One region of the Pantoea sp. SGAir0418 genome, then DNA from elsewhere that is predicted to be linked to it. Evidence: predicted binding sites of a transcription regulator. Region 1 holds the regulator's gene; each other region holds the start of a gene.

Region 1 (8,109 bases):
TGCCGACACGCGCTTCTGGTTGCGTGAAATCGTGCTGTGCGGTGACAATGAACCCTGGCTGATTGGCCGTACCGTGGTGCCGGAGAGCACGCTGAACGGCCCGGAACAGATGCTGCAAAATCTCGGCACGCGACCGCTGGGACGCTACCTGTTTGCCTCCTCGACGCTGAGCCGTGATTTTATCGATCCGGGCCAGATTGATGACCTGTGGGGACGCCGCTCGCGGCTGCGCCTGTCCGGCAAACCGCTGCTGTTAACTGAACTGTTTTTACCGGCGTCGCCGCTGTACCGCGCGCTGAAGCAAGGATAACGCCCCGTGCAAAAGACTTTAACCATGAGCAAATGGCAGGCCTATAGTCGCCTGATGCGTATTGATAAACCGATTGGCACGCTGCTGCTGCTGTGGCCGACACTGTGGGCGCTGTGGCTGTCCGGCATGGCGATTCCGCCGCTGTCGGTGCTGCTGGTGTTCGTCCCTGGCGTGTTTGTGATGCGTGCGGCGGGCTGCGTGATCAACGATTATGCCGACCGTAACGTCGACGGCCACGTGAAACGCACCGCCGCGCGACCGTTAGCCAGCGGCGCGGTAACGGAGAAAGAGGCGAAGCTGCTGTTCGCTGGCCTCGGTCTGCTGGCGTTCCTGCTGGTGCTGACCATGAACCGCATGACCATTCTGCTGTCATTTGGCGGGCTGGCGCTGGCGTGGGTTTATCCCTTTATGAAACGCTATACCCATCTGCCGCAGGTGGTGCTGGGCGCGGCGTTTGGCTGGGCGATTCCGATGGGCTGGGCGGCGGTTAGTGAGTCCTTACCCTTTGTCTGCTGGCTGGTGTTTCTCGCCAATATTTGCTGGACGGTGGCTTATGACACCCAGTACGCCATGGTTGACCGCGACGACGATCTGAAGATTGGCGTGAAATCCACGGCGATTCTTTTTGGGCGTTACGACAAGCTGATTATCGGGTTGTTACAGCTGGCCGCGCTGGGCCTGATGGCACTGGTGGGCATTTTACTGCATCTGAACGGTGCGTTTTACTGGTCGCTGCTGCTGGCGGGCGGGCTGTTTGTGCATCAGCAGAAACTGATTGCCGGGCGTGAACGTGAGCTGTGCTTCCAGGCATTCCTTAACAACAACTACGTTGGTCTGGTGCTGTTTATTGGCGTGCTGCTTAATACCCAGCCGTTTGTTGCGCTGTTCTGATGACGGGATGATTAACCCCGGCGGCGCGCCGGTCGTCGCAGTGGGAAGCGCGTTCTTTTCGCGCCTGAATCTGACAATAAAAACCGCGGCGCAATCTGGCGTGTGACAGATGCGCCGCGGTTTTCAGTCGTCCATTAGTCGTGCGCCACGGCACTCTCAATGGTCAGACGGACATCGCTGGTGACCAGTTCGGCCAGCATCTGCCACATCATATTGGTACGTTCAGCATCCGCATCACCGGAATCACTGATATAGCCTTCATCACGCAGCGACAGCACCAGCGCGGTAAAGACTGCCTTGTCGAAGAACTCCGGCGCATTGATACCGTGCAGCACTGACAGACGCTGAGCCAGCGTGCGGCTCTCTTTCTCCAGCGTGCCACGGTTAATGGTCGGCTTGGCGCTGAGAATGGCGAAGGTGATGGCGAAACGCTGCAGCGTTTCACGAATCCCGGCCGCCAGCAGCTGCAGCGTACGGTAACGCGCCGCACTCATTTTCAGCTGGCCTTCCTGTACGGTGATCAGCCCCTGCCGCGCCATTTCGGCGCAGAGCGCATTCAGCAGGGCTGGCAGTTCGGCACTGTCCCAGCGCAGGAACAGTTCGCTCTTCAGCATCGGATAGACCAGGCTGACCTGGCGCAGCAGTTCCGCCTCGCTGATCTCCCGATGCTGCTGCACGATAGCGGCAATCAGCGACGGCATCACCAGCATATGGTGGATGTTGTTGCGATAGTAGGTCATCAGCACCGCCTGCTCGCGCGGCAGAATGATGATCTCGCCAATACTGTCCTGCTCGGTCTCGAACTTGTTCATGCCCATGGCGTGATCGAGCAGCGCTTCAGCGCTGAGATCCGGCACGGTTGACTCGGGTGAGTACGGCACATTGCGCAGCAGCTGGGTGTAGCACTCCAGCTGTTCCGTCAGCTGTTCACGCGTCAGCGAACGCTGGCGCGATGCCAGCAGCGCGGTCACGCACAGGTTCATGGCGTTGGCCGCGCCGGCTTCGTTGATGCGTACCATCAGACGTGCCGCGATATCGTTCACTACCGGCGTCATCCACGCCGGACGCTGAGGATCGATAGGGTCAATCGCGTCGCGCCACTCCGGAACCTGTTTGTTAAGATAGTTAACCAGCGACAGCGGCTCACCGAAGTTCACATAGCCCTGACCGAGGTTACGCAGCTTGCGCAGGCCGCGCACCATCTGCATGAAGCCCTCTTTCTCTTTCGCGGCACCGCGCAGCTCTTTGGCATAAGTGCCGACTTCCATCACGTGCTCATAACCGATGTAGATCGGCACAAAGGTGATAGGACGGCTGCCGCCGCGCAGCAGCGCCTGTAACGTCATCGACAGCGTGCCGGTTTTCGGGTCGAGCAGACGGCCAGTACGTGAGCGCCCGCCCTCAACAAAATACTCAACCGAATAGCCGCGGCTGAACAGCTCGCCCAGATACTCGCGGAACACCGTGGAGTAGAGCTTGTTGCCTTTAAAGGTACGACGAATAAAGAAGGCACCGAGGCGACGGAAAATCGGTCCGGCTGGCCAGAAGTTGAGATTGATACCGGCAGCAATATGCGGCGGCACCAGGCCCTGATGATAGAGCACGTAGGACAGCAGCAGATAATCCATGTGGCTGCGGTGGCAGGGCACGTAAACAATTTCGTGACCATCCTGCGCCAGCTGGCGCACGCGTTCGCCGCCGTGCACGTTAATGCCCTGATAGAGCCGACTCCACAGCCAGCCCATCACACGGTCAGTCACGCGGATCGCTTCGTACGAGAAATCCGCCGCCACTTCTTCCATCATTTCGATGGCGTTCTGCTGGGCTTTTTCATGCGAAATCTTCTTGCTGCGCGCTTCGTCTTCAACCGCTTTCTCAATCGCTTTGGACTGCAGCAGCTTGTTGAACAGATCCTGGCGTGCCGGCAGACGCGGGCCGACGGCTGCCAGCCGCTGGCGGGCAAAATGAATGCGCGCGACACGTGCCAGCTTCTGCGCGATCGACTGATCGGTACCGTGTTCGGTGGCCATCTGACGCAGTGAAACCGTGGGCGAGAAGCGGACAAAGCTGTCGCGACCGTGCCACAGGATGGCAAAGAACTTCTGTATACCGTTAAGAATACGCAGATGTGGCGTCGGTTCGCCCTGAATTTCACGGCCTGGCGCACGGCCAAACATCACGGAAACCGGCAGCATCTGTACGTCCAGCGCCGCATTGTTGCGGTGCAGATCGAGGTAGTCATGGAAAAGCTTGACCGACTCCGGGTTCGCCACGAAATAGGGGAAGACGCGTGGCCCATCGTGAATAAATACGTGGCGCGGCAGCAGGGTGCCGTCAATCTCCAGCGGTGCCAGCGGATCCGGCAGATCGTGCTTCAGGCACTGTGCGCGTAGCGTGAGCAGGTCCGCCTTTGAATCATAAGGCAAAACATACATCACCGGACGGGTCGGATCGATACCGTGTTCCGAGATCGGATCGGTCGGAATGACCTTACTTTTTACCAAAATAGAGAGTGGTAAATTCAACAATTTGTAATAGAGTTTACGCCAACCTGACATAGACAACTTGAAGCCTCTTGTTAGCAAAGCGCGGCAAGCATACCAGAAAGTGCGGCGAAGATCTGTGGCTGTGCCACCTCGCGCGCCCAGACATTGACGTCAAAAACAGTTAAGGGTTCCACAACATGGCAAATAACGTCACCGGTTTCCTGAGAATCATTAAAGCCGCCGGTTATTCCTGGCAGGGGCTGCGCGCTGCCTGGCAGCATGAAGCCGCTTTTCGCCAGGAGGCGATTGCCGCACTGGTCGCGGTTGCCATTGCCTGCTGGCTGGATGTCGATGCCATCACGCGTGTGTTGCTGATTGGCTCGGTGGTGCTGGTGGTCATTGTTGAGATCCTTAATAGTGCCATCGAAGCCGTGGTGGACCGCATCGGTCAGGAGCGCCATCCGCTGGCAGGACGCGCCAAAGACATGGGCTCGGCGGCGGTACTGCTGGCTATCTTACTGGCTCTGTTTGTCTGGATCGCGCTGCTTTGGTCGCATTTGCGATAAACATTCCACATTCATCAAGCCGCTGATTTTTCCCTCTGTTTCGGTTTTCATTTCGCCAATACCTGTATATACTCACAGCGACTGTATAAACAACCAGGGGGCGGGATGAAAGCGTTAACCAGCAGGCAGCAACAGGTCTATGACCTGATTCGCGACCATATTAATCAGACCGGCATGCCGCCAACGCGTGCTGAAATTGCTTCGCAACTGGGCTTCCGCTCGCCTAACGCTGCTGAAGAACACCTGAAAGCGCTGGCGCGTAAAGGTGTCATTGAAATCGTCTCCGGTGCATCGCGCGGTATTCGCCTGCTGATGGAAGAAGAGGCGAGTGAAGGGCTGCCACTGATCGGTCGCGTCGCCGCCGGTGAACCGCTGCTGGCGCAGGAACATATCGAAGCCCACTATCAGGTCGACGCCAACCTGTTCAAACCCTCTGCCGATTTCCTGCTGCGCGTCAGCGGTATGTCGATGAAAGATATCGGCATTATGGACGGCGATCTGCTCGCGGTGCATAAAACACAGGAAGTGCGCAATGGCCAGGTGGTGGTTGCGCGTATCGATGATGAAGTCACGGTGAAACGCTGGAAGAAGCAGGGCGCGATTGTCCAGCTGCTGCCGGAAAACAATGATTTCCAGCCGATTGTCGTGGATACCCGTGAACAGTCGCTAACCGTGGAAGGGCTGGCCGTAGGCATCGTGCGCAACGGCGAGTGGCTCTGAAACCCGGTTGATCTCCCCCGCTGCGGCGGCGCTCGCGCGCTGTCCGCAGTCTGCTCTAATCATACTTTTGTTCCCGGCCCGTAAGGCGCTCGCTCAGGCCGACCACCGTAACCCTCGGGATGGGGCTGATGCAGCTATTTTCCTCTTCTGATAAAGCGCTGTGGCGACTGGCGTTGCCAATGATCCTCTCCAATATCACCGTGCCGCTGCTCGGCGTGGTCGATACCGCCGTGATTGGCCATCTTGATAGCCCGATCTACCTCGGCGGCGTGGCCGTAGGCACCACGGCAACCAGCTTCATCTTTATGCTGCTGCTGTTTCTGCGTATGAGCACCACCGGTTTAACCGCGCAGGCGTTCGGGGCCGGCGATAAACAGGCACTGGCGCGCGCACTGATGCAGCCGCTGCTGATCGCTCTGGCCGCCGGGTTGCTGCTGGCGCTGCTGCGTTCTCCTGCCAGTAGCCTGGCGGCAACGCTGATGGGCGGCAGCGCGGAAGTCCAGCAGCAGGCGCAGATCTTCATTGAAATCCGCTGGCTGAGCGCACCGGCTACGCTGGCTAACCTGGTGATTCTCGGCTGGCTGCTGGGCGTGCAGTATGCGCGTGCGCCGATGGTTCTGCTGATTGTCGGAAACCTGGTCAACATCCTGCTCGATCTGCTGCTGGTGCTGAAACTGCACTGGGGCGTTGCCGGTGCCGCCGCCGCCACGGCGCTGGCCGAATACGTGACGCTGGCAGTGGGATTATGGATGGTGGCGCGCGTGCTGAAACTGCGCGGTATCGATTTCAAACTGCTGAAAAACAGCTGGCGCGGTGACGCGGCGCGGTTATTTCGCCTTAATCGCGACATCATGCTGCGCTCGCTCATGCTGCAGATCTGCTTCGCCTCGCTGACCCTGCTGGGTGCACGCATCGGACCGGATGTGGTTGCGGTCAATGCGGTGCTGTTGATGTTCCTGACGTTTACTGCCTATGCGCTGGACGGCTTTGCTTACGCGGTGGAAGCCTGCTCGGGTGAAGCGGTAGGGGCAAAAGATCGCAGCCGGCTGCTGCTGATCTGGCATGCCGCCTGTCGCCAGGCGGGTATCGTTGCGCTGCTGTTTGCGCTTATTTATGCGCTCAGCGGGCCGCACATTGTTGCGCTGCTTACCTCGCTGCAGCCGCTGCGTGAGATGGCCGATCGCTTTCTGCTGTGGCAGGTGATTTTACCGCTGGTCGGCGTCTGGTGTTATCTGCTGGACGGCATGTTCATTGGCGCGACGCGCGGCCGCGAAATGCGTAACAGCATGATCATGGCAGCAGCCGGTTTCGGCATCACTTTGCTGACGCTGCCGTGGTTAGGGAATCACGGTTTATGGCTGGCGATCACGGTGTTTCTGGCGCTGCGCGGCCTGACGCTGGGATGGATGTGGCGCCGCCACTGGCAGCGTGACAGCTGGTTCAGCCAGCCATAAGCGCAGCGCAGATGCCAGAATAATCTGTAATTCTGTGCACAATCCGAAGCGGCTACTATAATTATCTCAAACGGCGCAGATAAGCAGCGCGTTATATGGTTATTTCCGGTATTACATGAGAAATACACCATCTCACTCAGGAAGACGTGGAGGATTGTTATGAACAAAGACGAAGCGAGCGGAAACTGGAAGCAGTTTAAAGGGAAGTTTAAAGAGAAATGGGGCAAGTTAACCGATGACGATTTGACCGTGATCGAAGGGAAACGCGATCAGCTGGTGGGTAAAATCCAGGAACGTTACGGTTACGCCAAAGATGAAGCTGAACGTGAATTGAAAGACTGGGAAAGTCAAAACAAAGATTACCGCTGGTAAGTCTCCCGCTTTAAGGATGATGCTCCTACCCGCTGATCGTTACGATCGGCCTGGCACACGGACGTGCCAGTTACCCTTTACGCACCTTCTTCTTACTTTCCACTTCATGATCGTGCTGACAGCTACCCGGCTGCGTGCAGGCCGCCACTTCGGCACAGTTTTCACACAAGCCGTGCGCCTCAATAACGCTATGACGTAAGGTAAAACCTGCCTGATCGGCCAACCCGGCAATGATCTTTTCCACGCCGTGCGCGTGCTTCTCACTGACGGCGGCACAGTTGTCGCACACCAGCATTACCGATGTGTGCGCCGGCTCGTCGAAATGGTGGCACACCACATAACTGTTATTTGACTCCACCCGATGAATAAATCCCTGCTCCAGCAGGAAATCCAGCGCGCGATAAATAGTCGGTGGTTTCGCCTGGGGTTCACTGATGCGCAGCTGGTCCAGCAAATCGTAAGCGCTAATGGAACCGTTCTGCTCCGCCATCAGGCGCAGCACTTCTGCGCGCTGCGTAGTGAGGCGCACGCCACGGTCAAGGCACAGAGATTCAGCCTGCGTGAGCAGTTGTTCGGGCGTGAGGTTTGGCATAAGCATTCTCCAGGTGATGGGTGATGTTATTTTATCACACAAACTTTTACGCTGCTGCCATTGCTTTTTTACCTGATATCATCCAGGAAATGTCTGTCTTTCAGCCACTTATCTGCCGCGTTGCGCCCTGGTACCTCCTTCTGTTAAGCCATGCTTTTCCTTCCTGAGTTTTTTCTCACAGGTTAACCCATCTTTTTGCTTTGCAACTCACTGACTTAGTGGCTATGGTTCAAAAGGTTTTAAGTAATTTCTGGCATCAATTTAGCTGACGTTCATATTTCTGCATAAAACAACAGCAGAATGGTGCGGGCGTGACCAATTCTGCGAATAGCAATGCTAATTCCTTTCAATTCACAGCAATAAAGCGTTAGCCAGCGTTCAGAATAGGGCTAATAAACTATTCCGTCGTAGAGACAGTCCACGACAATTAAAAGGTGATGGCAGACTCATGGTGAAGACATTATTCAGACGCAAGAAAATTGCTTATGTTGTTGGTTTTAATGCGGTATTTTTTACCTCATCAGCATTTGCTGCTGGCACCTGGTACGATGCGCGTAACGATGCCATGGGGGGAACCGGTGTTGCTTCCTCAACCTGGAGCTCGGCAGTGCTGGCTAACCCGGCATTGATGACCAAAGCGCAGCCTGAAGATAACGTCAGCATCATTTTTCCTTCAGCTGGTGTGCAGATTACTGACAAAGACAAATTAGTGGATCGC
Region 2 (8,109 bases), 1.4 Mb from region 1:
TCCTGCGTGACAGCCACAAAGACATGAAGCGTCCATCGCTGGAAGAGCGTCGTGCTAACCACAGCATCATTGCATCCGACACCTTTGACCGTGCCAAAGCAGAAGCGCAGGCAGACAAAATGAGCGCCAATGCGAAAGAGCATGCGCTGAAGATGCTGGAAACCCAGAACAAGATCTATAACGTGCTGACGCCAGACCAGAAGAAGCAGTACAACGCCAACTTTGAGAAACGTCTGACAGAAAAAGGCCCGCACGACGGTAAAATGCCGCCACCGCCGGCTGATGGCGAATAAGCCGTTTAGCTCACCGGTTTGAGACCGCCGACGTTGTCCATGGCACACTGTGCTTTGGGCAGCGTCGGCGGTTTTGCGTTACAGCTCAATCAGCGGATAAACGCCGGACAGCAGCGGTCGGCAGAGAATTTTGTAGCCGTCATGGTCGAAGCCGTGACGCGCACGCTGCAGCTGACGCGCTTCCTGCTCACTGCTGACCGAACCCAGCCAGAACCAGTGATCGATGACGTGAATCTGCGTCATCTCCGTCCCGCGCTCCACCATACCCACCGGGCCCTGCCACGGCCAGCACACAACGCGCAGCTGCTCCAGCCCTGCCAGCAGGCGCTGCTGATGCGCCGCCAGCGGTTCCGCCCCGCAGCAGGCACCGGCACAGCGTTTAAGCGCCGCGCGGAAACAGCCGCGTCCCGGCTGCAGGCGCTCTAATCCCAGCAGGCCGTGACACAGGCGCAACTCGTCGGCGAGGCTTTTCAGCTTCTCTAACGCGGCAAAGCGGCTGCGGAATAACCCGTACAGGTCAGGCGAGGAGGAGAAATCGAGATCGCGTGCGTACACCACCTGCGGTGCGCCGTCGCCCAGCTGCAGCGAGCACAGCTGGCGGTTTTTGCGCAGGCGCTTATTGAACAGTGGCTGCTGCGTTTTGATCATCTGCGCTTCGAGCAGCTGTGCGCCCACGTCCCCGGCGGTGGGGATCCAGCTGACGCGCCGCGCCTGGCGCAGCATGCTGGCTTCATCCGCCGTGCGAAAATGGGCCATCACCCGGCTGCGCAGGTTGATACTCTTGCCGATGTACAGCGGCAGGTTGTCGTTATCACCGTGGAAGGTGTAAACGCCCGGCTGATTAGGCAAGCCTTCCAGCCACTGACGCAGATGTTCGGGATATTGATAGATAGCCGCCGCATCAAATTCGAGGCGATGGCGGTTTGCTCGTCTGACCAAAGAACGCTCCGCTTACTGGTTGTGCATACAGTATATCAGCGTGCGCGTTTTCTCGCCAGCGGGGACGTGAAAAGGCAGGCTTCCCGCCGGGGGATCGGGAAGCCGCAGGGATTACTTCTTCCAGAAGTCGTCGAACACGGTGATCGGCGGACGACGTTTATGCTCGGTTTTTGTATACCAGCCTTCAATGATTTTCGCCGCGTCGGCGTCGATGGTTTTGCCTTCGAGGAAATCATCAATCTGCTGATAGGTCACGCCCAGCGCCACTTCATCCTGCAGACCGGGACGATCGTCCTCCAGATCGGCGGTAGGGTGCTTGAGATAGAGGTGTTCCGGGCAGCCGAGCGCTTTCAGCAGCTGTTTGCCCTGGCCTTTGTTGAGGCGGAAAATCGGGTTGATGTCGCTGCCGCCGTCGCCGTACTTGGTAAAGAAGCCGGTCACTGCTTCTGCGGCGTGATCGGTGCCAACCACGACGCCTTTGGTCATGCCGGCAATGCTGTACTGAGCTTTCATGCGTTCGCGCGCTTTCTCGTTACCGCGCACAAAATCCGACAGGGCAATGCCCGCTTCCTGTAGTGCGCGCTCGCTGGCCAGTACCGCTTCTTTGATGTTGACCACCAGCGTGCGATCCGGCTGGATAAAGGCCAGCGCATCCTGACAATCCTGCTCGTCAGCCTGCACGCCATACGGCAGGCGCACGGCGATAAAGCTGTAGTCGTGATCGCCGGTCTCTTCACGCAGTTCAGTAATGGCAGTCTGCGCCAGCTTGCCGGTCAGCGTTGAGTCCTGACCGCCGCTGATGCCGAGCACCAGGGTCTTAATAAACGGATGGGCTTTCAGATAGGACTTCAGAAAATCGACGCTGACGCGGATCTCCTGCTGCGGGTCGATAACCGGTTTAACACCCAGGGCCTGAATGATTTCCTGCTGCAGTGACATGAACCTCTCCTCAAGTCGGTAGTCTGACGGCACAATGCGAATCATGTGCTAAAGCTAACGCCTCCGCAGAAAAACAACAAGCCGAACGGCTTGTTGTCCGGTGTTTCTGTTGGCAATTCAGGCGCTTTTTGGTTTCTGCGCCAGCAGCATGAACATCATGATGGCCAGCATAAAGCAGCCAAAGATGGTGGCCGTCATGCTGATGACCGAGGTGCCGCCAAGGCCGGTGATCGGTACGCTGAGCGCGCCGAGCGAGAACATCGCAACGCCGATCACCGCCGAGGCGCTGCCGGCGCGGTGGCCCTGGCTCTGCATCGCCAGCGATGACGCGGTGGTGGCGATCACGCCGTTACTGGCGATGGTGAAGAACAGCGCCACCAGCACCAGCGGCAGCGGCGCGCCGCTCACGCCGGCCAGCAGCAGGCAGCTGGAGGCGACAAACGCCAGCGTCAGGCCGCCCTTCAGCACGCGATATTCGCCCCACAGCGGACAGAGCCGGGCGCTGGTCTGGGAAGCAATCACCAGGCCAATACCGTTCGCCGCAAAGCACAAGCTGAACGCCTGCGGTGACAGGCCGTAAATCTGCTGCAGCACAAACGGCGAGGCGCCGATATAAGCAAACATGCCGGACATCATGAAGCCCTGCGTCAGGCAGAAGCCCATAAACGGCCGGTGGGTGATGACCTGGCCGAGCGCTGCCCAGGCGGAGAAGATCGATCCCTGGCTACGGCGTTCGGCCGGCAGGGTTTCGCGCAGCTTCCAGCGCGCCAGCAGAATCAGCAGCACGGCAATCGCGCCCAGCACCACAAAGATGCCGCGCCAGTTCAGCACTGTCATCAGCGCACCGCCCAGCACCGGCGCACCAATCGGCGCCAGGCCATTCACCAGCATCAGCAGGGCAAAAAAGCGCGTCAGCTCATGGCCGCTATACATATCGCGGGCAATGGCACGCGACAGCACCGCGCCGCCTGCACCGGCCAGCCCTTCAAACAGGCGCGCCACCAGCAGAGCGTGAATATCCTTCGCCAGCGCACAGCCAATCGAGGCGATGAACAGCAGCGCCAGCGACAGCAGCAGCGGACGAATACGGCCAAACTTATCGCTCATCGGACCAAACAGCAGCTGTCCGGCGCCCAGCCCCAGCAGACCGGCGGTCAGACTTAGCTGGGCGGTGGCGGTTTCGGTACCGAGGTCGCGCGCCAGTTCAGGCAGGGCAGGCAGATAGAGATCGATACAAAGCGGCCCGAGCGCGGCGAGCAGGCCGAGCGTAATGGCATAAACCAACCGGTTAGGGTGTGCAGGTGTCATTGAACCTCTGTGTTATTTTTGGCTTTAAGATGTATCTTGCGCCGCGATTATACGGAGCCGGTGACGGCAACACAGCATCTTTACGTAATCCTGACGCTTCAGAACTGACCGAAAGCACCGCCATTGAGTTGATAAATCTGGAATTATGTTCCAGGCTTAGTGGGACATGGACAAAGTATGAGGAACAACAAGATGAATAAAGTGCTGGGATGTATCGCTGCCGCTATGACGCTGGCAGCCCTGTCTGGTTGTACAACTTACGATCGTGCGGAAAGCTACGTGACTAAGCCTGTGGTGAAGGATGTGAAAAAAGGCATGACGCGTGAACAGGTGCGCCAGATTGCCGGACCGGCGTCAACCGAAATCACCATGGTTCACGCACGGGGTACCTGCCAGACCTACGTGATTGGTGAGCGTGATGGCAAACAGCAGACTTACTTTGTGAGCTATAACGACACCGGTCGCGTCATGAACTACGGCTTCCAGAGCTGTAAGGATTACGATACCGATCCGCAAGCCGCGCAGTAACGGCAGCAGAATAACAAACGGCCCGTCTCAGACGGGCCGTTTTTCTTTGTGCGCTTACAGCCCATACGGCCGCGGCACCTCAATGTAGCTGCCGCTGATCTCGCGCTGATAGTAGTGACCATCCTGCACGTAATAGCGTTTGCCGTTGTAATCCAGAACGCGCATGGCGCTGGCCGGTGGGCCATCCGGCGGCTGGACCACCACGTAGGTGTCGCCCTGCCGCTGGTAGTAGCTACCGTTTAGCAGATAGTAGGTCAGTCCGCCAATCAGCACGGCGGTCGCGGCCTCCGGCAGAAAACGCAGCGGTCCGGGATGGCCCCAGCGGGGTCCCGGACCACCCCAGTGCGGGCCGGGGCCCGGACCCCAGCCATACGGATGAGCAAAACTTACAGTTGGCGCTATCAGGGTTAACGCCAGCATTGAGGCGATAACGTTTCTCATGAGGGTTCTCCTGCGGTAACTCCCCGCAGCATTCGCCTTTCAGCGCGCAAACTCAAGCAAAAAACCGTCGATTTTGCCTCCGTTTACCATGCTTAACGTTTTCCTGACGTTAGCGCCATGATTGCGGAAAAAAGTGCAGAAAACGGCAAAAAAAACGGCAGGCTTTGCGGCCTGCCGTTACGGGAAAACGGGTTAATTAGCGGTGCGCCAGTTCCGCGTGTTCGTCGCTCTCCAGCACTTTTTTGTCGGTCATACCCAGCCAGCGGCTGGTCAGTGAACCGGCGGTCATCGAGCCGTTAACGTTGAGCGCGGTACGGCCCATATCAATCAGCGGTTCGATGGAGATCAGCAATGCCACCAGCGTGACCGGCAGTCCCATCGCCGGCAGGACGATCAGCGCGGCAAAGGTCGCGCCGCCACCGACGCCCGCCACACCGGCTGAGCTCAGCGTGACAATACCGACCAGCGTGGCGATCCATACCGGGTCAAACGGGTTGATACCCACGGTCGGCGCTACCATGACCGCCAGCATGGTGGGATAGAGGCCGGCACAGCCGTTCTGGCCGATGGTCGCGCCAAATGAGGCCGAGAAGCTGGCGATGGATTCCGGTACGCCCAGACGACGCGTCTGCGTCTCCACGTTCAGCGGAATACTGGCGGCGCTGGAACGGCTGGTGAAGGCAAAGGTAATCACCGGCCAGACTTTACGGAAGAAGCGCAGCGGGTTGATACCGTTGATTGACAGTAGCAGCGCGTGAACGCCAAACATGATCGCGAGGCCGAGATACGACGCCACCACAAAGCCGCCCAGCTTGATGATGTCCTGCAGGTTGGAACCGGCAACCACTTTGGTCATCAGCGCCAGCACGCCGTACGGCGTCAGCTTCATGATCAGACGGACCAGCTTCATCACCCAGGATTGCAGGGTGTCAATCGCCACCAGCACGCGCTCGCCTTTGGCTTTGTCATCTTTCAGCAGCTGCAGCGCCGCCACGCCGAGGAAAGCAGCGAAAATCACTACGCTGATGATCGACGTTGGATTGGCACCGGCCAGATCGGCAAACGGGTTTTTCGGGATAAAGGAGAGCAGCAGCTGCGGCGTACTGAGATCCGCGACTTTACCAACGTAGTTGCTCTGGATGGCGCTCAGACGCGCGGTTTCCTGCGCGCCCTGTACCAGTCCCTCGGCGCTAAGGTGGAACAGGCCGGTCACCAGCACGCCCACCAGTGCGGAAATAGCGGTGGTAAACAGCAGCACGCCGATGGTCAGCACGCTGATTTTGCCCAGCGACGAGGCGTTATGCAGCCGCGCCACCGCACTGAGGATTGAGGCAAATACCAGTGGCATGACAATCATCTGCAGCAGCTGAACATAGCCGTTGCCGACGATGTTAAACCAGCCAATCGACTCTTTCACCACCGGGCTGTTTTCGCCATAAATGGCCTGCAGTGCCAGGCCAAAGATCACCCCCAGCACCAGGCCGGTCAGCACGCGCTTCGACAGGCTCCAGCTCTGGTTGCCGACGCGGTTTAACGCAATCAGCAGCGCGACAAATGCCACGATATTGATGATCAGAGGAATATTCATTGTTAACTCCTGAAGGTCGCCACGCGATCGCGCCGCGTAACCGAAAATAGCAGAGGGATCCTCTGTAACTGTCGCGGCATGGTACCAGTTGGCCCTGCGGGAACAATATATCTAAATCGTCTGGGTTATAACTAAATGGAATTTAAGGCGATTATTTCAGCAATCGCTGGCAGAAGGAAAAACACATCAGCGCGTACTGCCGTTCACCAGCCGGCCAATCCCGTTCTGCAGATTGTTGAACAGCTGCTCCGGCCAGCCGTTAGCGCCAAATGACGGCATACCGGGCGGAAACCACAGCGCATAACCCACCAGGGCGAGGCATAGCGCACGCTCCAGCTGATTGCCTTGCTGGCTGTTGAGGATAGGCAGGCGAAAGCGCCAGCGGCACGGCCACAGCAGCGGCACGCCGGCGGGCGTCAGCATATCGGCGACAATGTGGCTCAGATAGCCGAGCGTCATGCCCTGCAGGACATCCGCTGGCAGGAACCAGTCAGCCGGCACGTTAATCTGAAACAGCCACAGGCTGACCGCCACCGCCAGCAGGCTATGGGTAAAGCCGCGATGGCCAAAAGCGCGGGCTATCGGCTGCGACAGCCACTTTAGCCGCTGGCCCAGCACCGATTTAGGGTGATCGATATCCGGCAGCAGGCAGGTCAGCAGCGCAGCCGGCACCAGATGCCACCAGTCGGCACTGGCCATCACCGGCGTCAGTTCGGCGCGTTTGGCAAATATCGCACTGGCGATGGCAAAAATGATATGGCCTTCGGCCGTCATGATGGAACCTGGCTGCAAAAACTGTCGATGCATCCAGTATAGGGATTTATCCAGTAAATGAGAACGGTGACGCTGTAACGAAGAGTGAATTTTTTGCTGACCCGCGCCTGAAAAAAGCGCGGGAAATTAACGGTCTGGCTTACTTTTGCACCTGCCAACCGGGCGAACCATCAGCCAGGCGTAACGCGCCTCGCACATCGATCAGTTAAACAGATGTTCCGCCTGCAGCTGCGTCAGGTTTTCCAGTTGCACATTGGCCAGTGCCCAGCGCGCATCGTGGCGATGTTCGGCGGCAGGCACCACAATGGAACGCATGCGCGCGGCTTTACTGGCGATCATGCCGTTGAACGAGTCTTCCAGCGCCACGCAGTTGAGCGGATCAACCCCCAGCTTTGCTGCAGCATTCAGATACACCTGCGGATGCGGTTTGCTGTAAGGCAGCGCTTCAGCCGAGGCGAGGGCGCTAAAGTAGTGACGCAGATTGAACATCTCCAGCACGCGTTCCAGCATCGCCAGCGGAGACGCCGAGGCCAGCGCAATCGCCAGGCCCTGTTGCTGACACAGCTGCAGCGCCTGCTCTACGCCGGGCAATAGCGGCCGCGTCTCTTCGACCAGCGCCAGCGCACGGGCAATAATACGCTGAGTGACTTCGGCCTGATCCGGTCCGTTCCACGGCAGCGCCTCGTACCACATGCGCACGGTTTGATCGATGCGCAGGCCGAGCGTATCCGGCAGCTCGTGGCGGCGGCTAATATCCACATTCAGGCTGGCAAACACCTCCAGCTCGGCGCGATCCCATAGCGGTTCAGAATCAATCAGTAAGCCATCCATATCAAAAATAGCGGCCAACACAGGGCGACGATAGGTCATACAACAGCTCCATTGACAGTTTGCCCTACCTTAACATGGGCGGCGGCGAAAACCGACTTACGGCAGGTTACGCATTTTTCAGGAAAATTTGCTGTAGTGCAGGTAGACTTAGGGCAAAACTACTGTTTGTGAAGGGAAGACACCATGACGTATCAACAGGCTGGCCGCATCGCCATCCTCAAGCGAGTGGCTGGCTGGGTGATTTTTATTCCGGCGCTGTTATCCACCCTTATCTCCATCTTAGGCTTCATGTTTAAACACAGCGAAAAGCAGCCCGGCATTGACGCCGTGATGCTCGACTTCGTGCATGTGATGGTGGATATGATTAAGTTCAACACGCCGTTTCTCAATGTGTTCTGGAACAATTCGCCGGTGCCGGAATTTAACGGCGGGGCCAATATTGGCTTCTGGCTGATCTATATCCTGATA
Region 3 (8,109 bases), on a different contig from region 1:
CCAGATTCTGCTGGGCCGGCCCCGGGTTATCACGCGACACGAACCGGGGTGACGGGCTGCTGCGCGCCGGTGACTGCAGCAGCACGAGCAGCCCGGCCCCGGCCCCACCGTCGGCCGGATCAAACCACGGCACCTCCACACCGGCCTGATTCTGCCCGCTGACCCAGCGATTCAGCGCGGCCACGTGCGGCGCGGTGACCGCCGCGAGGCGTTCCTCGCGTAAAAACGGGTCCAGCAGCGACGTGCAGGTTTCACTCACGGCTTCCGGTCCAGGCCTGCCAGGCAGGGGGAAACAAAGAGTTTACCGCTCCATGCACCGCGCACCGTCTTCACTGCGACCAGCAGCCACATGGCGGCCAACATGACAACAAGAAGCGCCCCGAAGCCTTTAAAGAACGCCAGTTCAACGAGTGTAGACAGCTTCAGCGTGGCCACGGTGTACACGCCCAGCGGGAAGGTAAATCCCCACCATCCCAGGTTGAACGGAATGCCTTCACGGAAGTATCGCACGGTTATCAGCGTGGCCAGCAGCATCCACCACAGGCCGCAGCCCCAGAAGAGAATGCCGGCAACGAACCCCACGCCCTGCGCGATGTGACCGATTTCCGGCATACCCGCCGCGGCAAACACCCCGGGCGCATCGCCACCGATGACCAGCATGCCGAGCGAGCCGGTGCCAATCGGCCCCAGCGCCAGCCAGCTTGAGGCCGCCATACTCTCGTGTGGCAGCTTGTGCAGCGCCATACGCAGCAGAAGGATGGCAAGGATGCTCAGCGCCACCGGCACAGAGTACGCCCACAACACGTAGCTGGTAATAATGATGCCGAGCTGCGCGTGGGTGTCGGCAATGTGCGGCGCCAGCAGGCCGCCGCTGACCGCCGCGACCTCGGCAGCCACAACCGGCAGTAACCAGACGGCCGTCATCTGGTCAATGCTGTGCTGCTGCCGGGTAAACATCATGTAGGGAATACACACGCCGCACAGCAGCGACATCGCCACGTCCAGCCACCACAGGGCGTGTGCCACCGGAATAACGTCTGCGCCCCAGCGGGGAAGACCGAACGCCAGCAGCCCGTTGATGATGGTCGCCATGCCCATCGGGATGGTGCCAAAGAACATGGACACCGTTGAATGGCCAAAGATGCGCTTTGCCTCACCGAAGTACATCACCCAGCGCGCCAGATACATCACGGCAAAGACGCTGAACAGCAGGATGTTAAACATCCAGAGCCCCTCGGCGACGAGGCGTAATCCCGGAACCGGCCAGGGGAACTGCGCCAGAGACAGCGACAGGATACCGGTCCCCATGGTCGCGGCGAACCAGTTAGGCGTGAACTGACGTATAGCCTCTTTCGGGCTGCTCAGCGCGCTCAGCGGGCGCGCTCCGTTATGCAGGGTAAATATTTTATCGTTCATGCCGGGATCTCCTGTGTAAACAGAGACAGTATAGGCATGCAGACGTAAATCTTTAAAACAGGTTATTCAGCTAAAATAAATCTGTAAAAGTGGTTTACCATCCCCCACTCTGCAAAGGACTATTACAGCACCGGAGTGAGGGAGGGACTGAATCAGGCCTTCGGCGGGCTTTTAATCGTGGCCGTGACGCGGTTCTGTTTCAGGTCAACCACCGAAATACTGAGGTCTTTATTCAGCACCCACGCGCGGGCACCGTCTTTACTGAAAACGATGGCCTGACGGGGCGCATCCAGTCCGGTAACGGTGGCGACCACCTTACCGGCCGCGGTATCAATAACGGAGAGGCTGTTGTCACCCAGGTTGCCGCTGTAAACATAGCGGTTATCCGGTGTCAGCGCGGCACCGTAAGGGTCCTGCCCCACGGGAATGGTTGACGTAATGGCGCGCTTCTGCGTGTCAACCACGGCGATGGTGTTGCTCCCGCTGTTAGCCGCGTAAAGCGTGCGGCCGTCGGCGCTGACAGAAATGGCGCGCAGCTTGCTGAAGCCGGTTATCTCGCCGCGAATCTCGCCCGTTACGGCGTCAACGAGGGTGATTTTATCGCCCTTAAAGTTGGTGACGTAGACGGTTTTGCCGTCCGGGCTGATTTTGATGCCCTGACGGGGCTGAGCAAAACCCGTCACGACCGAAACGGGCCGGTTGTGGGTCAGGTCATACACCGAAAGTGTGCTGGCGGCTTCGTTATTCACATACAGGCGCTGACCGTCACGGCTGATAGCTGTGCCGAATGCCCCGGGACCCAGCGGCAGCGAGGTCTCCACGTCAAGCGTCCCGGTACTGATTTTTCTGACCACGCCCAGACTGCTGTCAGAAAGAAATATGGCCTTACCGTCCGGAGTAAAAAGCGCATTACGGGGGGTGACGTATCCCTTCAGCACCTTCCTGACCTTACCGGTGGCAAGGTCGTAGACCACCACGTCAGGGCGCTCACTGTAGGACGCCACCGCCGTTTTTTCATCGGGACTGACAGCAAGAGAATTGTTGTGGATATCGCCATCAAACGTCCAGCGCGCCTCTGCGGCACCGGCGAGGGTGCTGATGAGAAGAAGCGCCACCGCGGTCAGTCCCGGGATCCTGTATTTTTTTATCATCATTTTTCCTGCATAGGGGTGGTAAGGGATAAGACTCATTGCCCGCTTAAGGGCTTCAGAAGAAGCGTGGCAGATAAACCCCGCTCAGGGAAATCGATTTTCCGGCTATGCCTTACCAGCCACCATAACCGTAAGAACGGCATAGTTTTTAATGAACATAAAAAGCCTGATGATTCAGAAGTATGGTGCATAACTATCTGCTCCCTCCCCCCGACCCGCTTCATCAGACCTGTCCTGACGCCCACTTCTGCCGATACTTCCCCTGTCACTTAACACTCAGGGCTACCCAATGAAAATATCAACCCGTCTGGCCGCAGGTTTTGGCCTGCTTATTCTGCTGTTCATCTTCTGCACCGGACTTTCGTTAAAGGCGCTTTCCGGCGCCCGCGAAGGAATGGATGACGTGATTAATGTCAAAATGAAAAAATATCAGATCGTTCTGGACATGCGGGGCGCATTACGCGACATGGCCATTGCGGCCCGAAATCTGGCCCTGCTGTCCGATCCGAAAGCCATGCAGCCCGAGTGGGAGCGCCTTGAGGCACAGAAAACCTTATATATACGCAGCCGGGAAGCACTGGAGTCCATGCTGGCAGATGACGCCTCATCCGCAGGACGCGCTGCCTTCACCATAGTCCGTGAAAATGAAGCCGCCGTTCTGTCAGGTCTGGAACAGGCCGGTCAGTTCGGACTGCAGAACCGTCCACAGGAAGCCACAGCGTATCTGATGAATACGGTCAGGCCGGTGCAACGTACTCTTCTGGATAATCTGAATGAAATGACGAATATCCAGATGCACAGCAGCCAGGACGCCGTTCGTGATAACAGTCGTAACGTGAGCCGGGCCTCTCTTACGCTGATCATTCTGGCCGTAATCTCGGTTATCGTTTCCATTTTTACGGGTGTCATTATCGTCCGCGTGCTGATGCGGCAGCTGGGTGGTGAACCTCAGCAGGCACAGGTACTGGCGGCCGCCATTGCAGCAGGTGACCTGACATCACCGGTGCCACTTCGCCGCAATGATAAAACAAGTCTGCTGGCATCGCTCGCCCGCATGCAGAGTCAGCTGCGCGGTTTGGTATCAAAGATCAAAGAAACCGCATCCGGTGTGGCGCTGGCGGCAGACGAGATCGCTCAGGGAAATACAGAGCTTTCATCACGCACTGAGCAACAGGCGGCTGCATTGCAGGAAACGGCCGCCAGCATGGAACAACTCACGGCAACAGTGAAAAGTAATACGGCCGGCGCACAGCAGACGGCAGCTTCAGCGCGAGAAACGGCGGTGCTCGCGCGATCAGGAGAGACAGATGTCCGCCGCATGTCAGAAACCATGAATGACATATCCCTGAGTGCTAAAAAGATCCGCGACATTACCGGTGTCATCGAGGGCATTGCCTTTCAGACCAACATTCTTGCACTGAATGCAGCTGTTGAAGCCGCCCGGGCAGGCGAGGATGGCAGAGGATTTGCTGTTGTTGCCGGTGAGGTTCGTACACTTGCACAGCGAAGTGCAACTGCAGCAAAAGAAATAAAGTCGCTTATTGAGCAGGCTGTAGAACAGGTTGAAAGTGGTGTGAGCGTGGCATCAGGTACCGGACAGAGCATACTCAATATTGTGGGTATGGTCGGGGAACTGGCGGAATCAATGGACATTATTTCGCTGGCATCCTCTGAGCAGATGCAGGGTATCTCGCAGGTCAGCATTGCGGTCAGTCAGATGGACGGTGTCACGCAGAATAACGCTGCTCTCGTCGAGGAGTCGTCATCGGCCTCCCGATCGCTTTCTGAACAGGCGCACTCCCTTCGTGGCATGGTCGAGACGTTTCGGGTCTGACGTAAGAATCAACTGAACTGACTCTCCACTTACAAGCCCTTCAACTACAAAATGAAGGGCTTGCTCCGGTCACGAGGACTATAGTGCAATGATGAAATTCCAGGTTCTCTTCAGAGCGCCTGACGGGCGCGCTCAAAGTGGTCTTCCCACTTCCAGATGTATGCTGGACGGAAAACACAGTCTGTCATTCATTTAATCCATGAGCACATTTCCATACCTTTCGACACTCCCCATCAGAAAAAACGCGAAACTCCAACGATAAGCGCCCCGCCATTAAACAGCCTTTCGTGCCACTTATCCGATTGATTGTCTCGTCCCGATATCAACTTTCGAGAATAATTTGCTAATTATTTGTACAAATTGCATTCCACATAATATGGTACAGCGCATAGTTTGAGCTGAACACATGCACGCGCTCGGCAAAATCCTGCCCCTTTATCTGAAACCACGGGACGCCCATTTTTATGCCGAGTTTTTTGGCGCCGGCGCTGCGTGCGATGACGCAGCCGTCGTTGTTACTCAGCACGACCACCGGCCTGCCGCGCAGGTCAGGGCGGAACAGCGCCTCACAGCTGGCGTAAAAGGAGTTGACGTCGGCCAGACCAAACATGGGCATGATCACCTCCGGCGGGCACGGGTGCTGTTAAAGAACCAGGTCACGACGCCGAGCAGTTGCAGCTCCTCCGGGTAGATCACCGGGTAGGCCGGATTCATGGGCAGCAGCGCGAGCCTGGGCTGCAGCTGCAGGCGCTTGACCGTAAACTCGCCGTTGACCTCGGCAATCACGATATCGCCGTGAGCGGCTTCCTCGGCCCGGTCAACCACCATGACATCGCCGTCACAAAGGCCCAGATCACGCATGCTGTTGCCGCTGGCGCGCACGAAGAAAGTCGAGGCGCGCCGGCGGATGCAGAGCTCGTTCAGATCGAGTTCTTTCTCGACGTAATCCTGCGCGGGGGAGGGGAAGCCGGCGGCACACGGATCGGCATAAAGGGGTACCCTGACCCTCGGCGTAAAAATGGGTGGCCAGAGCAGCGTCAGGCCGGCGGTATAGCTGCCCGGGTTCATGATCTGATGCCCCGGCCATGCTGCAGTGTGACTGCGAAAGTGCTGAGTAAATCGCGCATATAATTCCTCCTGTTATTTTACTGTTTATATATACAGTATTATTGAGGAGGAATTATCTGGCAAGAGGGAGCGAAACGGGTTGGCGCCGAAGCAAAGCCATCTGACTGACCCGCCGGGAAATTTTTATAAGGGTCAGCCTGGCTGATGCTGAGCGACGCCACTATGCTCAGGTCAGGGCCGGCAGACGTGGAGAGGCGTTTCCGGTTATACCTTTGCAGCCCGTCACTCAGTGGACGGGCTGCTTTTATGGCACTGCAGTATCTGTTTCTGATCAGGTTCCGTCAGTTCTCAGCATATGCCGGCAGCGGCGAAGCTGAATCTTCGCGATGACCGGCGATCAGCCTGCATCAGATTCACGAATAAGCTCCGCCCCCTGGTTATGAATGTTGCCCACCTTTGTGGCCACCGGATGCCAGGCAAAGGCGGACTCAGGTAGCGCGCTGTCCCGCGCAATATCCGCGGCGCGCTCCGGCGAGGTATCTTGACTCAGCCACTCCCGTACCGCGTCTGCAGTCAGCACCAGTGGACGGCGGTCGTGTATATCAACCATGCCCTGATTGCTGGCTGCGGTGACGATAACGAAGCCTTCGCGCCCGTGCTCACGGTCGAAGGGCGGCTTCCCGATAGCTGCAAAAAACAGCGGCTGCCTGTCACGGTGGTAAATGAAATAGGGCTGTTTTCCGGCACCGCTTTTTTGCCACTCAAACCAGCCATCTGCCGGCACGACGGCCCGTCCGTGTTCCCATAGCGGTTTAAACATGCGCCCTGACGCAGCGGTTTCACCGCGGGCGTTAATGAGCGGCGCCTTATCCCACCACTCCGGACCATAGCCCCAGTAGACAGGCTCGAACGCCAGACCCCCGTCGCGTTCACTGAGCAACAGGACCTTTGTGCCCGGCGCCACGTTGTACCGCCCGATAGGCTCCGGGTCGCGGGTTAATTCTTCCGGGCCAATGCCAAGCACTTCAAAATAATCATCCCTGCTGCTGTATTGCGCAAATCGGCCACACATAATCACCTCCTGCTAATGAGCATAGGCGGTATACTGCTGTCCGGAAGGAACAACATGTCTTATAACCTTGCAGCACGGTCGCGGGAAGAACGCGACAGAGTTAACGTGGATTTAGCCGCGTCTGGCGTGGCCTGGAAAGAACGAATGAACCTGCCGGTGATCCCCGGCGAAGAGGAGCGGCAGCAGCCTGAAGAAATGCGTGGATACTTCCGGAAGCGCCTGGCGTTTTACCGGAATGAAGCGCTGAAATTGTCGTGCGGCACTGACCCTACCTATCAGAAGGCAACAGAGTGATAGTGTATCATTTAAGCGATCTGTGTGCTTGCAATCAGCGCTCTGTGAAAATCAAAGGGGAGCAGGTCTGTAGCTGGTCTCATCAACCTTTGCAGTATCATTCTTGATGATTAGCGAACCGGTAAAGTGGCTAGGTACAATCATCTTTTTTCGGAGTCGGGACTTTCAAATTTGGGCCCAGCCACTTAGCGATTAGCCAGTCATGCTGAAGGTGCCCATCTTTGGAAAAAAAATCTTCACCCTTTGACAGTTCGAATTTGAAGGAATGTTTATCACTGTCTTGGCCAGTAAAAAAGTTGGCAACAACTTCAGTATGGGCACCATAATAGTTTTCAAAAATCGTATTTAGATAGTCAACATAAAATGTTTCATGGATTCCAACGAGATCGCCTGGGAATACATGTATCTGATCTGCAGGAAGGAGATCCATGAGGTTGTGCAAATTTTCAAGTCGGATTGCACCGCCTATTTCGATTTCTACGGTGTCGCCGGCTCTAATAGTCAGTGGAGTGTTTGCGTTAGGATCTGCACCAAATACGCATTTTCCTTGTGAGCCAGCTTGGCCTTTCCCTGAATACCTACCGCCCACTATGTCTGCATCGGCGCTAACTAACATAAGCGGCTCTTTGCCATAGTTCCTGACAGTGAGAATAAGAAAAACATCATCGACGGAATATCTCACTAATGGAGATATTCTGAATGGTTGAAGGCGAGCATTGATTACTCTGAGCGGTTCAGGATGGAAGAGATTAGCTATCGTGCCCCAGCTATCATGGATGGCGTTAATGCCAGTTGCTATCGCAACGGTAACTACTGCGCTTGGAACAACATATTTGATCCACTTTGTCTTAAAAAAAGAAAGTAGCTTAGTAGCAAAAGTATTACACAAAGATATTTTCCTTAACGCTCATGCATAAATATCATCTCTACATTGTCTCATACCCGCTAAAAAACCAAAAATTGTAATCACCCTGATTTCTGACGAACCAAAATCAGGAATCAGAACCTTTAAGGCAAACCTGATAACAGCCTCTGATTTACTCCCCGTTGATCCACTCAGATTGATGACGTCGCTTCGCTCCATGCTTATGCCGTCTCCCGTTTCCCGTCCTGCGGCTGGCAAACGGCGGGCGCAAAGCGCCGTGCCCTCACGGTAGCAGGGCGGCCTGGCAAACAAGAGAAGCTGTCGCCGGCCCGCTTACCCGTTCCCCGCCGTGGGCGGGACATTCAGTACGCTCTGGCGGCGCGTGCCGCTTGCGTGTCTGCCCCTGTTT
Region 4 (8,109 bases), 130 kb from region 1:
TTATTGCGAGTTCAACGACATCATGGATTCGATTGCCGCGCTGGACGCCGACGTCATCACTATCGAAACCTCACGTTCTGATATGGATCTGCTGGATGCGTTTAAAGCGTTTGAGTATCCGAACGAAATCGGGCCGGGCGTGTATGACATCCACTCACCCAACGTACCGAGCGTGGAATGGATGGAAGATCTGCTGCGCAAAGCGGCGCAGAGTATTCCGCAGCAGCGTCTGTGGGTGAACCCGGACTGCGGCCTGAAAACGCGTGGCTGGAGTGAAACGCGTCAGGCGCTGGCCAACATGGTGAAAGCGGCGCAGAAGCTGCGCGCCGAAACCGTTTGATGGCAGGATAATACGTTGTGTTGTTGAGTTGGGGCGCGCTGGCGCCCCTTTTTTATTCTGCGTTCGGCGCGACGCCATACTGCTTAAACCACGCCAGCATGCGCTGCCAGCCATCCTGTGCGGAATCGGCGTGGTAGCTCGGACGATAGTCGGCGTTGAAGGCGTGACCAGCTTCCGGATACACCACAATCTCGGCTTTGGCATTGGCCGCGTGCAGGGCCTGGCGCATCTTATCGATACTCTCCAGTGGAATGCTTTCATCCTGGCCACCGTACAGTCCCAGCACCGGTGCATTCAAATCCACTGCAATATCAATAGGATGTTTCTGCTGCTTCAGCGTTTTCTCGCCCTCCAGGCGACCGTACCAGGCGGCGGCGGCGCGCACCTGCGGATTATGAGCGGCAAACAACCAGCTGATGCGACCGCCCCAGCAGAAACCGGTGATCGCCAGACGACGGATATCGCCGCCGTGACGCGCCGCCCAGTTGGCCAAGTGGTCGAGATCCGACAGTACCTGCGAATCCGGCACTTTGCTCACCAGCTCTTTGAACAGGGTAGGGATATCGTTGTAATCGTTGGGATCGCCTTCGCGGAAATAGAGCTCCGGCGCCACGGCGAGATAGCCTTCCAGTGCCAGACGGCGGCACAGATCGCGGATGTGCTCGTGCACGCCGAAAATTTCCTGCACCACCAGCACGACCGGCAGCGTGCCGCTAAACTGTTGCGGACGAGCATAATAAGCCGGCAGGTTCTCACCCTGGCTCGGCACGGACGTCTCGCCCGCGTGAATGGCATCGCTGGCGGTAATGATGGTGCTGGCTGCGGTGGGCTGCACCGCTGGCGCAAAGCCGTCGGTGGCGGATTTTTGTGCCATATTGTCTTCGGTTTTCATGGTTCTCTCCGTGCTAGCAAGTGCGCAATCACGTAACTATAGCCTGGCCTTACGGCAAGGCTGGCGTAGGGTACGGGGGATGGTTAACCTGATCTGCTTCTCTATTAACACTGCCTTTTACGGTTACACAGCACCGCTTGTAGCAATTCAGCGCAGCAGACCGCTAATATGTGATTGGAGTCACACAATATCTTTAGTTCAATGTAACTTTCATTATTGATAGTGAATTCAGTCACATATTTATCCGGGCCGCTGACGTAAAGTGGCGCGCTTATTCCCCTTATCTTCCAGGAGTCTGATATGGCCCAGTCTGACGTTTTCCACCTTGGCATCACCAAAGCCGATTTGAAAGGAGCCACGCTGGCGATTGTTCCTGGCGATCCGGAGCGCGTGAAGAAAATCGCAGCGCTGATGGAGAATCCACAGCACCTCGCGTCGCACCGTGAATTCACCACCTGGCTGGCGGAGATCGACGGCAAACCGGTGGTTGTCTGTTCCACCGGTATTGGCGGTCCGTCTACCTCTATCGCCGTTGAAGAGCTGGCGCAGCTGGGCGTGCGTACCTTCCTGCGTGTGGGTACCACCGGCGCGATTCAGCCACACATCAACGTGGGTGATGTGCTGGTGACCACCGCCTCGGTCCGTCTGGACGGTGCCAGCCTGCACTTTGCGCCGATGGAATTCCCGGCGGTGGCTGACTTCGCCTGCACCACCGCGCTGGTGGCCGCGGCAGAAGCCTGCGGCGCGACCACGCATATTGGTGTCACCGCCTCGTCAGACACCTTCTATCCTGGCCAGGAGCGCTACGACACCTTCTCCGGACGCGTGGTGAGCCGCTTCCAGGGCTCGATGAAAGAGTGGCAGCAAATGGGCGTGCTTAACTATGAGATGGAATCCGCTACACTGTTAACCATGTGCGCCAGTCAGGGACTGCGTGCCGGCATGGTGGCTGGCGTCATCGTGAATCGCACGCAAAAAGAGATCCCGGATGCGGCCACTATGAAGCAGACAGAAAGCGATGCGGTGAAAATTGTGGTGGATGCCGCGCGTCGTTTACTTTAGCGCGCCAGTCAGGGAATGATTTCGAGACCAGGCTTATAGGGAGCTCAGCAATTGCCTGATTAGAATGCGCGCAATTTCAGCCGATTCTGAGAAATTTCCTATGCGCAAAACGATCTCTGTCCCACGTCCGGGTTTTACCAGCCGCCCTGCTGCAATGCAGGCCTACGTTGAGAGTGCCGCCGCGCGCTTTCGTCAGGCAATGGCCGCGTCAGATTATCCTCTGGCGCGCCAGTGCTGCGAAGAAGTGCTGCGCGTCATGCCTAACCAGATGCAGGTGCTCAGCGACTACGCGCTGACGCTGATGCGCGTCGGCGAACATAAAAAATCCTACAAGATTTACCAGAAAATCTATCAGGCACCGGCGGCGCAGCGCGCGCAGGCGTCGGAAACCTGGCTGGATGGCCTGACGGAAGTGTGTGGCTGGCTGGATAAGAAAGATGAAGTGGCGCGTTATGGCCTGGAATCGCTCACCCAATCTGATATGCGTTTCAGTCAGGGCGCGAAAGCGACTTTTCCCGCACCGGCGCCTGCGCCGATTAACCGCAGCAATCCGGTAGAAAATATCATCTCCTTCAGTCTGTATGGCGGTCAGCCGCGCTATTGCGAAACTCTGATCAAAAACGTTGAGGTGGCGCGCGAGCTCTATCCGGACTGGATGTGCCGCATCTATCTCGACGACAGCGTGCCGCAGCACGTGTGGCAGCGCCTGACCCAGCCAAACACCCAACTGGTGGATATGTCGCAGGAGAAAACCATTTTCCCTACGCTGTGGCGCTTTCTGGTGATGGACGATGCCAGCGTAAAACGCTACATCGTGCGGGATGCGGATTCGCTGCTGTCAGAGCGCGAAGTCGCGGCCGTCGATGCCTGGCTGGTTTCGCCATTCTGGTTCCACCACATGCGCGATTATTACTCGCACACCGAGCTGTTACTGGCCGGCATGTGGGGCGGCTGTCACGGCGTGTTTCACAATGTGGAGCAGCAGATGCGCGACTTTATCGCGCAGTATGACGGCAGCGAGCGCTTTACTGACCAGTACTTCCTCAAGGTAGCGCTGTGGCCGACGGTGCGCGACAGCATCCTCAATCACGACGATATCTTTCACTTCCACCACGCGCAGCCGTGGCCGGCGCATGCGCCGATTCGCTGGCAGACCGACAGCTTCCACGTCGGCAGCAACGCCGGTTTCGCCAGCATGGCCGGCAAAGTGGCCAACGCCGAAAATGGCCAGCAGCAGGTGGAGCTGACCTATGGCGGCAACAGCTGGTGCTATCCGGCGAAGGTGAAAAGCGACAGCGAATGGGTGCTGCCGATGCCGTTTTTCCTGATCGACGCCTGGAAAGCGGGCGACCTGACCGTACGCGCCCTGTAGTTGCCCGGACGGTGCCCATCGCGCCCGCGATAAAATCCGCGGGTTGCCATGAATGTTCTGGACATTCATACAGTGGCGCTCTACCTTCTCCTCAGCGAGACGATCCGCGGGGGGATTATGGATCAGCAACTTATCATCAGCGGCGCGCTGGCGCTGGCCGGTTTGGGCATTGGCTGGATTATTGCCCAGCTGCGCGCCGGCCATCAGCACGCCAGCTTCACCACTGAACGCCGCCTGCTGGAACAGGCGCAGCAGCGTCAGCAGCAGCAGCTGGAACAGCTGCAACAGCAACTGCAGCAGCGCGAACAGGAGCTGCGCCAGCTTCACGGCACGCTTAGCGGCGCGCAGGAGCGCCTGCAGCAGCTGGATTACTGGCGGGCCGAGAGTGAACAGCTCAGCCGCGAGCTGCGTAATCAGCTGGAAGTTAACAGCGCGCAGGAAGCCGAACTGCGGGAAGTCACCATTCGATTAGAAGAGACGCGTTTCGCCGCTGAGGAGAAGCAGCGTCTGCTGACTAACAGCGAACAGCGCCTGAGTGCGCAGTTTGAAAATCTTGCCAACCGAATCTTCGAAAACAGCGGAAAACGCGTCGACGAGCAGAACCGGCAGAGCCTCAACAGCCTGATCGGCCCGCTGCGCGAACAGCTGGACGGCTTCCGCCGCCAGGTCAACGATAGCTTCGGCCAGGAAGCGCGTGAACGCCACACGCTGGCGCACGAGATTCGCCAGTTGCAGCAGCTCAACGCACAGATGGCGCAGGAAGCGATCAACCTCACCAAAGCGCTGAAGGGCGACAATAAAATTCAGGGCAACTGGGGCGAAGTGGTGCTCAGCCGGGTGCTGGAGGCGTCGGGCCTGCGCGAAGGCTACGAGTACCAGACCCAGGTCAGTGTGCAGCTGGAGCAGCAGGGCCGTATGCAACCGGATGTGATTGTGCGTCTGCCGCAGGGTAAAGATGTGGTGATTGACGCCAAAATGACGCTGATTGCCTATGAGCGCTACTTCAACGCCGACGATGAGCTGACGCGCGAACAGGCGATTCAGGAGCACATCAACGCGGTGCGCGGCCATATCCGGCTGCTGGGGCGTAAAGATTATCAACAATTGCCCGGTTTACGCTCGCTGGATTATGTGCTGATGTTTATTCCGGTCGAACCGGCGTTTTTGCTGGCGATCGATCGCCAGCCGGAGCTGATCAGCGAAGCGCTGCAGCAAAACATTATGCTGGTCAGCCCGACCACGCTGCTGGTGGCGCTGCGCACCATCAATAATCTGTGGCGCTATGAGCATCAGAGCCGTAATGCCCAGCGCATCGCCGACCGTGCTGCGCGCTTGTACGACAAGATGCGGCTGTTTGTCGATGACATGAGCGGCATCGGGCATAGCCTCGACAAAGCGCAGCAGAGTTATCAGCTGGCGATGAAAAAGCTGGCACAGGGGCGCGGCAACCTGATCGCCCAGAGCGAGTCGTTTCGTGCGCTTGGCGTAGAGATCAAACGGCCCATCAACCCGCAACTGGCAGAGCAGGCGCAGCCCGACGCGGCGGATGATACATGGGCCGATGACAGCGAGCCCGCTGAAAATGCGGCAGATTCTTCCGCCGCTTCCCTGCGCCGCATCAACGAATAACACGCCGGTGGCGTGCTCGGATCGCCCGACTCTGATACACTTCGGGAAGTATTGTTTGTGGAACAGGTAAAACCGATGGCAGATGAATCACAGCAGGAAACTACCCATTTTGGCTTTCAGACCGTCGCCAAAAGTGAAAAGGCCGATAAAGTCGCGGACGTGTTTCACTCCGTCGCGGCGAAATATGACCTGATGAACGATCTGATGTCGTTCGGCATCCATCGCGTCTGGAAGCGTTTTACCATCGACAGCAGCGGCGTGCGCCGCGGTCAGCGCGTCCTGGATCTGGCCGGCGGTACCGGCGATCTGACGGCAAAATTCTCGCGCCTGGTCGGTGAAACCGGTCAGGTGGTGCTGGCGGACATCAACAGCTCAATGCTGAAGATGGGACGCGAAAAGCTGCGCAACCTCGGCGTAACCGGCAACGTCAGCTACGTGCAGGCTAACGCAGAAGCGCTGCCGTTCCCGGATAACTATTTCGACTGCATCACCATCTCCTTCGGCCTGCGTAACGTGACCGAAAAAGAGAAGGCGCTGGCGTCGATGTTCCGCGTGCTCAAGCCGGGCGGCCGTCTGCTGGTGCTGGAGTTCTCTAAACCGGTTTTCGAGCCGCTGAGCAAAGCCTACGACACTTACTCTTTCCACATTCTGCCGCGCATCGGCCAGCTGGTGGCAAAAGACGCGGAGAGCTATCGCTATCTGGCGGAGTCGATTCGTATGCATCCGGATCAGGAAACCCTGAAGGCGATGATGAACGACGCTGGCTTTGAAAATACCAGCTACTACAACATGACCGGCGGCATTGTGGCGCTGCATCGTGGCTTTAAGTTCTGATTAATCATGACTTTTACCCCTCTCATCACCGGCGGTCTTGAGACCGCCCTGAACCGTGTGTTGTACCGCGATCGCAGCCTGAAAACCGCACGCCAGCGTCTGGCCGGCAAAGTCCTGCTGCTGCGCCTGCAGGAGCTGGATTTTCCGCTGGTGCTGGTGTTCAGTGAAAACCAGCTGGATGTGCTGAGTGACTGGCAGGACCGCAGCGACTGCAGCGTCAGCCTGCGTTTCAGCACGCTGCCTAAGCTGCGCGATCGTCAGCAGCTGACCAGCCTGATTCGCAGCGGTGAGCTGGACGTGGAAGGCGATCTGCAGGTGGTACAGCAATTCTCCGCGCTGATGGATCTGGCTGAACTCGATCCGGCCGAATATCTCGCGCCGTGGGTGGGCGACATCGCGGCACAGGGCATCAGCCAGGCCGCTCAGCGTGCGCTGGCCCAGCTCAGACAGCAGGTCACCCGCCGTCAGGATTATCTGGGGCAGGTGCTGACCGAAGAGTGGCGCGTGGCACCGGGGGCGCTGGAGCAGGCGTGGTTTTGTGAGGAGGTAGAAGCGATGGAACGTGCGCTTAATGCGTTTGAGGCGCGTTTGGCACAGCTGGAGGCGAAATGACGCTGGGAGAAATTCGGCGCTTATACTTCATTATCAAAGTTTTTCTGACCTACGGGCTGGATGAACTGATTCCGCATATGCGCATTACGCTGCCGCTGCGGCTGTGGCGACGCTGTGTTTTCTGGATCCCCAACCGGCACAAAGAAGCTGAGATGGGCATCCGTCTGCGTCTGGCCATGGAGCAGCTCGGTCCGGTTTGGATCAAGTTCGGTCAGATGCTCTCGACGCGCCGCGACCTGTTCCCGCCGAAAATTGCCGATGAGCTGGCGATTCTGCAGGACCGCGTGGCACCGTTCGACGGCGTGAAAGCCAAAGCGCAGATTGAGCGTTCGATTGGCGGCCCGGTGGAAACCTGGTTCGACGACTTCGATATCAAACCGCTGGCATCGGCTTCGATCGCCCAGGTGCATACCGCGACACTGAAATCCAACGGCCGCGAAGTGGTGATCAAAGTGATTCGCCCGGATATCCTGCCGGTGATCAAAGCTGACATGAAGCTGATTTACCGCCTGGCGCGCTGGGTGCCACGTCTGCTGCCGGACGGTCGCCGTCTGCGTCCGATGGAAGTGGTGCGCGACTACGAAAAAACGCTGATTGATGAACTCAATCTGCTGCGTGAAGCTGCCAATGCGATTCAGCTGCGCCGCAACTTCGACCAGAGCCGCATGCTGTACGTGCCGGAAGTGTTCTCCGACTACTGCAGCGAAACCATGCTGGTAATGGAGCGCATTTACGGCATTCCTATCTCCGACGTTGCCACGCTGGAGCAGCACGGCGTCAACATGAAGCTGCTGGCCGAACGCGGCGTACAGGTGTTCTTCACCCAGGTGTTCCGCGACAGCTTCTTCCACGCCGATATGCATCCCGGCAACATCTTCGTCAGCTACGAGCATCCGGAAGATCCGCAGTATATCGGCATTGACTGCGGCATCGTTGGCTCGCTGAACAAAGAAGATAAGCGCTACCTGGCGGAAAATTTCATCGCCTTCTTCAACCGCGACTACCGCAAAGTGGCCGAGCTGCATGTCGACTCGGGCTGGGTACCGCCGGATACCAACGTGGAAGATTTTGAGTTCGCGATCCGCACCGTGTGCGAGCCGATTTTCGAAAAGCCGCTGGCGGAAATCTCCTTTGGTCACGTGCTGCTCAATCTGTTCAACACCGCGCGCCGTTTCAATATGGAAGTGCAGCCGCAGCTGGTGCTGCTGCAGAAGACCCTGCTGTACATCGAGGGCATCGGCCGTCAGCTCTATCCGCAGCTCGATCTGTGGAAAACCGCCAAGCCGTTCCTGGAGGACTGGATTAAGGATCAGATCGGCATTCCGGCCATCCTGCGGGCGGTGAAAGAGAAGGCGCCGTTCTGGGCGG

Evidence for each region. The regulator LexA, encoded in region 1, represses DNA repair genes until DNA is damaged. The targets are predictions, from matches to a motif close to TNCTGTATGTACATACAGNA.
Region 2: the regulator LexA is predicted to act here: its motif matches at 6,830-6,849, upstream of C1N84_RS10575 (metal-dependent hydrolase).
Region 3: the regulator LexA is predicted to act here: its motif matches at 5,548-5,567, upstream of umuD (translesion error-prone DNA polymerase V autoproteolytic subunit).
Region 4: the regulator LexA is predicted to act here: its motif matches at 3,722-3,741, upstream of rmuC (DNA recombination protein RmuC).

What each region holds. Positions count from the first base shown of each region.
Region 1 is NZ_CP027911.1:3,661,190-3,669,298, reverse strand. Features, by position in the region: gene ubiC (chorismate lyase) at 1-310, shown strand, start outside; gene ubiA (4-hydroxybenzoate octaprenyltransferase) at 335-1,201, shown strand; gene plsB (glycerol-3-phosphate 1-O-acyltransferase PlsB) at 1,336-3,759, opposite strand; gene C1N84_RS17130 (diacylglycerol kinase) at 3,885-4,253, shown strand; gene lexA (transcriptional repressor LexA) at 4,359-4,973, shown strand; gene dinF (MATE family efflux transporter DinF) at 5,102-6,427, shown strand; gene C1N84_RS17115 (CsbD family protein) at 6,587-6,799, shown strand; gene zur (zinc uptake transcriptional repressor Zur) at 6,870-7,391, opposite strand; gene C1N84_RS17105 (conjugal transfer protein TraF) at 7,840-8,109, shown strand, end outside.
Region 2 is NZ_CP027911.1:2,294,906-2,303,014, reverse strand. Features, by position in the region: gene spy (ATP-independent periplasmic protein-refolding chaperone Spy) at 1-293, shown strand, start outside; gene cho (excinuclease Cho) at 372-1,232, opposite strand; gene nadE (ammonia-dependent NAD(+) synthetase) at 1,344-2,171, opposite strand; gene C1N84_RS10595 (multidrug effflux MFS transporter) at 2,289-3,479, opposite strand; gene osmE (osmotically-inducible lipoprotein OsmE) at 3,672-4,007, shown strand; gene C1N84_RS10585 (DUF6515 family protein) at 4,062-4,448, opposite strand; gene C1N84_RS10580 (L-cystine transporter) at 4,645-6,036, opposite strand; gene C1N84_RS10575 (metal-dependent hydrolase) at 6,223-6,810, opposite strand; gene hxpB (hexitol phosphatase HxpB) at 7,012-7,680, opposite strand; gene C1N84_RS10565 (YniB family protein) at 7,825-8,109, shown strand, end outside.
Region 3 is NZ_CP027913.1:103,901-112,009, reverse strand. Features, by position in the region: gene C1N84_RS22930 (uracil-DNA glycosylase family protein) at 1-259, opposite strand, end outside; gene C1N84_RS22925 (TDT family transporter) at 256-1,416, opposite strand; gene C1N84_RS22920 (YncE family protein) at 1,569-2,567, opposite strand; gene C1N84_RS22915 (methyl-accepting chemotaxis protein) at 2,857-4,401, shown strand; partial or broken gene C1N84_RS22910 (DNA polymerase V subunit UmuC) at 4,760-5,011, opposite strand; gene umuD (translesion error-prone DNA polymerase V autoproteolytic subunit) at 5,020-5,469, opposite strand; gene C1N84_RS22900 (SOS response-associated peptidase family protein) at 5,867-6,541, opposite strand; gene C1N84_RS22895 (DNA polymerase III subunit theta) at 6,596-6,835, shown strand; gene C1N84_RS22890 (hypothetical protein) at 6,966-7,724, opposite strand.
Region 4 is NZ_CP027911.1:3,794,304-3,802,412, reverse strand. Features, by position in the region: gene metE (5-methyltetrahydropteroyltriglutamate--homocysteine S-methyltransferase) at 1-340, shown strand, start outside; gene C1N84_RS17725 (dienelactone hydrolase family protein) at 393-1,232, opposite strand; gene udp (uridine phosphorylase) at 1,533-2,294, shown strand; gene C1N84_RS17715 (tetratricopeptide repeat protein) at 2,395-3,666, shown strand; gene rmuC (DNA recombination protein RmuC) at 3,784-5,295, shown strand; gene ubiE (bifunctional demethylmenaquinone methyltransferase/2-methoxy-6-polyprenyl-1,4-benzoquinol methylase UbiE) at 5,371-6,129, shown strand; gene C1N84_RS17700 (ubiquinone biosynthesis protein UbiJ) at 6,136-6,741, shown strand; gene ubiB (ubiquinone biosynthesis regulatory protein kinase UbiB) at 6,738-8,109, shown strand, end outside.